DNA from 2 places in the Streptomyces sp. NPDC054866 genome. Region 2 is predicted to be linked to the other one. Evidence: riboswitches for the same ligand, from Rfam matches in the RefSeq annotation. Region 2 holds a riboswitch; the other holds the start of a gene.
The links. Region 2 has a riboswitch for cobalamin ahead of ACWGI2_RS06780 (energy-coupling factor ABC transporter permease). Riboswitches for the same ligand answer to the same signal wherever they lie in the genome.
Positions count from the first base shown of each region.

Region 1: it holds a riboswitch for cobalamin, as region 2 does, so the genes downstream of both, ACWGI2_RS08970 (cobalamin biosynthesis protein) here and ACWGI2_RS06780 (energy-coupling factor ABC transporter permease) in region 2, are expected to answer to the same signal.

Region 1 covers NZ_JBSGZA010000002.1:60,620-63,821, reverse strand. The annotation lists gene ACWGI2_RS08975 (cobyric acid synthase) at 1-395, opposite strand, end outside; gene ACWGI2_RS08970 (cobalamin biosynthesis protein) at 392-1,333, opposite strand; cobalamin riboswitch at 1,441-1,586, opposite strand; gene ACWGI2_RS08965 (hypothetical protein) at 1,691-1,942, opposite strand; gene ACWGI2_RS08960 (anion permease) at 1,955-3,202, opposite strand, start outside.
Region 2 covers NZ_JBSGZA010000001.1:1,591,309-1,594,510, reverse strand. The annotation lists gene cbiQ (cobalt ECF transporter T component CbiQ) at 1-710, opposite strand, end outside; gene ACWGI2_RS06785 (energy-coupling factor ABC transporter substrate-binding protein) at 717-1,097, opposite strand; gene ACWGI2_RS06780 (energy-coupling factor ABC transporter permease) at 1,097-1,855, opposite strand; cobalamin riboswitch at 1,886-2,069, opposite strand; gene ACWGI2_RS06775 (enoyl-CoA hydratase) at 2,241-3,029, opposite strand; gene mmsB (3-hydroxyisobutyrate dehydrogenase) at 3,026-3,202, opposite strand, start outside.

The sequences.
Region 1 (3,202 bases), on a different contig from region 2:
CAGATCACGGCGTCATAGCTGCCCCGAAGTTCCTCAAGGCATCCCACGACGGTGGAGAGCAGCGCCTCTTGCCGCCCCCCGTGGTAGCCGCGCGCGCTCATCTCGCCCACCGGCTTGCCCATGAGGACGACCTGGCTGCTGCGGTCGCTGCCCGGCTTGAGCAGCACGGGGTTCATCAGCGCGGTCGGCTCGACCATGGCGGCCTGCGCCTGCATGGCCTGGGCCCGCCCGATCTCGGCGCCTTCGCGCGTGACGAAGGAGTTGAGGGACATGTTCTGCGCCTTGAAGGGCGCGACGGAGCCCCCTTTGCGGGCCAGCCACCGGCAGATCCCGGCGGTGACGACGCTCTTCCCCGCGTCGGAGGTGGTTCCGGCGACGAGCAGTCCACCACTCATGAGGCCCTGCCTTTCCGTAGAGCGCTCACGGCCGCCGCGACGCCCAGGGCAAGGAGACCCACCCGTCGCGACAGCTTCACGGCCTGTTCGATGTCGGGGACTTCGACGCCCCGCCCGTCCCCGTTCAGGACGGGCCGGTGCTCGACACGCCCCGCGTACGAGAGAGTCCCCCCGAGCCGTACGCCCAACGCCCCGGCGAAGGCGGCCTCGACGGGCCCGGCGTTGGGGCTCGGGTGCTTGGCGGCATCGTCACGCCAGGCGCGCACCGCGCCACGTGGCGAGTCCCCGGCAACGGCCGCGAGTACGGCGGTGAGCCGGGCGCCCGGCCACCCCAGTACGTCGTCGAGCCGCGCGGAAGCCCACCCGTAGCGGCGGTACTTCACGGACTTGTGCCCGACCATGGCGTCGAGCGTGTTCACGGCCCGGAAGGCGACCAGCCCGGGCACTCCGCCCAGAGCACCCCACACCAACGCCCCCACCACGGCGTCGGACGTGTTCTCGGCGACGGACTCGACCACGGCCCGCGCGATGCCGTCGGCGTCGAGGGCCTGCGGATCCCGCCCGCACAGATGCGGCAGCCGCTCCCGTGCCACCTCGACGTCCCCGGCGGCGAGCGCCCCGCCGATGGCCCGCGCCTCACGCCCCAGCGAGGTGCCGCCGACCACGGCCCAGGTGGTGGCGGCGGTCAGCGCGACGGACGCGGCGCGCGAATCACGTACAAGAGAAGAGGCCAGGGCGGCGGCACCGGCCGCGCCTCCGGCGCACACCACGGCATGCAGGGCGCCCCACCCGCGGTGGTCACGCCACAGCACACGCTCGACGGCACCCGCGGCCCGGCCGAACGCGGCGACCGGATGCCCGCGGCGGGGATCGCCGAGGAACAGGTCACCGAGGAGGCCGGCGGCGGCGCCGTACGCGAAGTCGCGATCGGCACGCATGGCTTCAGCCGGTCGCTGTGCCGAGAAGAGAGCTCACGCTCGGGAACTGGTCCGGCAACGGGCGGCCGCGCATGGCGATATGTCCTCACTCAGGGTGTCCGCGCCCTGGTTCGACGTGATCGGCGGCGAGAGTTCCTGGCTTCCGAGGAGTCAGCTCCTCGATGACAGTGGCGGGACCGCGCCGGATTCGCACCGGCTTCCTCTCCTGCTGCCGTATTGGCTCCGGCAGTCCACCACGGCCCGCGAAGGCCCGTCAACTCGCTGTTGACCTGCGACGGGAGAGTGTGCGGAGGCCCACATACGAAGGTGGGGCGCGAGACGCCGAAGCGTCCCGCACCCCACCCGAAACTCCGGTCGTCAGGCGACGATCAGATAGATCCCGTACGCCACGGCCGCCGCGCAGAGCGCGAAGCACACGTACGCGCCCGTGCGGGCCGCGGAGGCGGTGCCGCCACCCGCGGTGGAGGCACCCGCGGAGGAGGCGCCGGACGTGGCCGCCTCGTGCTTGGAGAGGCCGACGATGCCGAGGGTGAACAGGCCCACCAGGGCCACTGTCACCGCGAGGCTGACTCCGAAGACGGAGCCGAGAGCTGCCCAGTCGATGTCCATGCTGACTTTTCCTTACACCGTGGCGGTCCGGGCGGGGTCCGCCGCGGTGCCGGTCGGGGCCGGGATGGTGGCCTTGACGAAATCGACGTCCGCGCTGGCCACGGCCGACCCGGTGGGCGGCGGTGTGACGGCGGCCATCGCGGTGGTCACGACGCCGGCGGGCTCGGCGGCGGAAGAGCCGCCGATCTCGTCGTCGGCGACGTTCGTGTGGTCGACGGCGTTGCGGCGGGACAGCACCCAGATGACGGCCGAGCCGCCGACCAGGAGCGCGGCGGTGACCGCGATGCCCCAGGGGCCCTGCTTGGTGAGGAACTCGGCCCCCGCGCCGACCAGACCGGCGGCCGGGAGGGTCAGACCCCAGGCGATGAACATGCGGGTCGCCGTGGACCAGCGGACCACACCGCCCTTGCGGCCGAGGCCCGCGCCCATCACGGCGCCGGAGCAGGACTGCGTGGTGGAGAGCGAGAAGCCGATGTGCGAGGAGGCCAGGATGACCGTCGCGGCGCTGGTCTGGGCGGCGAAGCCCTGCTGCGGCTGGAGGTCGGTGAGGCCCTTGCCCATGGTGCGGATGATGCGCCAGCCGCCGAGGTAGGTGCCGAGCGCGATGGCGACACCGGCCGAGACGATGACCCACATCGGGGGGTTGGCGCCCGGGTTCAGGACGCCGCCGGTGACCAGGGCGAGCGTGATGATGCCCATGGTCTTCTGCGCGTCGTTCGTGCCGTGGGCCAGCGAGACGAGGCCCGCGGAGGCGATCTGTCCGGCGCGGTAACCCTTGGCCGTGGCCTTGGTGTCGGTGTTGCGGCCGATCCGGTACGTCAGACGCGTGGCCGCCATCGCGGCGAGACCCGCCACGAGAGGCGCGGCCAGGGCCGGGATCAGGATCTTGGTGACGACGGTGCCGCCGTCGATCGACGACCAGCCCATCGACATGACAGCGGCGCCGATGAGGCCGCCGAAGAGTGCGTGGGAGGAACTGGAGGGCAGGCCCACCAGCCAGGTCAGCAGATTCCAGAGGATCGCGCCGACCAGGGCCGCGAAGATCACCTCTGTCTTCAGTCCGTCCTCGTTGACGATGCCGCCAGAGATCGTCTTGGCGACTTCGACGGAGAGGAAAGCTCCGACGAGATTCAGCACGGCGGACATGGCCACCGCCGTCTTGGGCTTGAGAGCGCCAGTCGAGATGGTGGTAGCCATCGCGTTGGCTGTGTCGTGGAAACCGTTCGTGAAGTCGAACACGAGAGCGGTAACGATCACGAT
Region 2 (3,202 bases):
AGGCCCAGGAGGAGCACGGCGCTTGCCGTCACGAAGCTCCGGGAGATCCTGGCGTCCGGCACGAGCACCCGCAGGGTTCCGTCGTACCCGCGTCCGGCGAGCCCGGCCTGGAGCCTGCTCGCCCGGTCGAAGGCCCGTACGAACGCGGTGGCACCGAGACCGCCGAGGGAACGCCAGGTGGCGGCGCGGGTCGTGTGGCCGAGGCGCGCGGCCTGCGCCTGCCGGATCCGGGTCATGGAGTCCAGGAGCAGGAAGCTCATCCGGTACATGACGAGGGCCACGTCGACGACCGGCGCCGGAACACCCGCCTTCACCAGACGTGGCAGCAGGTCCGACATCGGCGTGGTGAAGGCGAACAGGAGCACGCCGAGGGAGGCCGCCGATGTGCGCAGGAGCAGACCGCCCGCACGGGCGGGGCCGCCGTCGGCGAGTGTGACGAACCCTTCGGGCCCGCCGAGTTGGACGACGAGGGTCAGTGCGCCTGTGACGCAGAAGCCGAGCGGCACGCGGTAGGCGCGCCACAGTTTGCGCGGCGGCACACCGGCGGGCCCGAGCAGCACGGCGAGCGCGGCGGCAAGGACCAGGGCGGCACCCGGCCACGGCGGCAGGGAGACCGCAAGGACGGTGAGGCCGAGCCCGAGCACGGCTTTGTCCACGGGGTGGCGGCGGCGCCAGCGACTGCTGTGCGCCGCCGCGTCGATGGGCAGCACGCGGGGTCAGACCTGCTCGGTCTCGGCTCGGGTGCTCTCCGCGTCGGCGGTCTTCCCCTCGGACGCCCCCTCGGCCTCGGCCCGCGCGATCTCGGCGCCCTGACGGCGTCCCTTGCGCAGACCGAAGTAGTACGCGAGGACGCCCGCCCCCAGCGCCGCCTGGAGGGCGAAGAGCGCCGACTCGACCTCCCCGGAGGGGGGTTCGTACAGCGGCGAGAACCAGGGCTCGTAATCCGGCTTGATCTCGGTGATCGCCGTCTCGGCCTGGGCGTCGGCCCCGGTGAACGGCTCCTTCTCGTCGTCGCCGAGGCCGAGCGCCAACGGCAGCACGGCGAGCGCGGCGACGATGAGGAGGAGCAGAGTGTTGATCTTCGCGTTCCGGCTCATCAGGCGCTGGCCCCCGTCTCCCTCTTGGTGTTCCCGTCCGACTTGGTGTCCCCGACCGACTTGGTGTCCCCGTCCGTCTTCGCGCCCGACCCCTTGCCCTGGAGCAGCACGCCGAGCCGCGTGAGTTCCCCCTTGCTGGACTGCACGAGCAACCGCATCACGATGACGGTGAGCAGTCCCTCGCTGACCGCGAGGGGGATCTGCGTGACGGCGAAGATGCCGCCGAACTTGCCAAGGGCGCCGATGAATCCGCTGCTGGGGTCGGGGAACGCCATGGCCAGCTGCACGCTGGTGACGCAGTACGTGGACAGGTCGGCGACGAACGCGCCGAAGAACACGGCGACCATGAGCGGTACGTCGTACCGCTTCAGGAGCCGGTAGACGGCGTATCCCGCCCATGGCCCGATGATCGCCATGGAGAAGACGTTGGCGCCGAGCGTGGTGAGCCCGCCGTGGGCGAGCAGCAGGGCCTGGAACAGCAGCGTGATGGTGCCGAGCACCGTCATGATCGGCGGCCGGAACAGGATCGCGCCGAGTCCGGTGCCCGTCGGATGCGAGCAACTGCCCGTGACGGAAGGGATTTTCAGTGCGGAAAGGACAAAGGTGAAGGCTCCGGAGGCGCCCAGGAGCAGCGTGCTCTCCGGGTGTTCCTTGACTTCACGGGTGAGGGAGCGGACTCCGTGGACGACGAACGGCGCGGACGCTACGCCCCAGGCGATCGCGTGCGCCGGTGGGAGGAAACCCTCGGCTATGTGCATGGCTAAGCAGACCCTCTCCAGCACCTCGTGGATGGACAACGCGCCTTGGCCGGTCTCCTGGCTGACGGGTCGTACCGACCGGACTCCGCCTTCCCGGGTACGCGTGTACCCAGTGGCTGCCGCGAGGGCTGGAGCCGGACTTCCCGATCACAGTGGCGAGGGCCGCACCGGCATCACACCGGATTTCCCGAGCACCAAGGCGTGGCGACCTTAGTGCGCAATCGAGTTTCCTGACAACTTGCGGGACCGTGCCACCTGTGGCACGCGCGAGCGCACACGACCAGGGCGTACGCCCCTGGTCAGCCCATGTGCCTCGGTCCGTGCGCGGCCCGTGGCGGCGCCCTCCTGGGACGACACCCCGGGCCGCGACAACGAAGGAGCGTGCTCAGGAGTGCGTGAAGCCCGGAGGCCGCTTCTCGACGAAAGCGGCCATGCCCTCCTTCTGGTCGGCGGTCGCGAACACGGCGTGGAACAGGCGGCGTTCGAAGCGGACGCCCTCCGCGAGGGTCGTCTCGAAGGCGCGGGACACCGCTTCCTTCGCCATCATCGCGACGGGCAGGGACATGCCCGCGACGGTCTCCGCGACGGCGAGGGCCTCTGTGACGAGTTCGCCGGCGGGCACCACCCGGGAGACGAGCCCGGCCCGCTCCGCCTCGTCGGCATCCATGGTGCGGCCGGTCAGGCACATCTCCATGGCCTTGGCCTTCCCCACCGCGCGGGTCAGCCGCTGCGAGCCGCCGATGCCCGGGATGACACCCAGTTTGATCTCGGGCTGCCCGAACACGGCGGTGTCGGCGGCCAGCAGGATGTCGCACAGCATCGCCAGCTCACAGCCGCCGCCGAGCGCGTACCCGGAGACGGCGGCGACCGTCGGCGTTCGCAGCGCCCCCAGCCGGTCCCAAGCGGTGAACCAGTCGCTGAGGTACATGTCCATGTAGCTCCGGGGCCGCATCTCCTTGATGTCGGCACCGGCCGCGAACGCCTTCGCCGATCCGGTGAGGACGACACAGCCGATGTCCGGGTCCCGGTCCAGATCCTCCGTCGCGGCGACGATCTCGTTCATCACCTGGAGGTTGAGCGCGTTGAGTGCCTTGGGGCGGTCGAGCGTGAGGAGTGCGGTGCGGCCCTTTCGTTCTACGCGGATCGTCTCGTACGGCTCCGTGGTCGTGGTCATGCGCTGTCTTCTCCGTCTCGTGCCGCGTTTTCCCTGAGGGTGTTGACGATCCCGGAGAAGTCCTGGTCCGCTCCGGCGCCTTCGGCGTAGGTGGCGTACAACTGGGCTGCCTTCAGGCCGAGTTCCGCATGGATACCGCCCGCTCGCAGTGCGTTGGCCGCCAGGCCCAGATC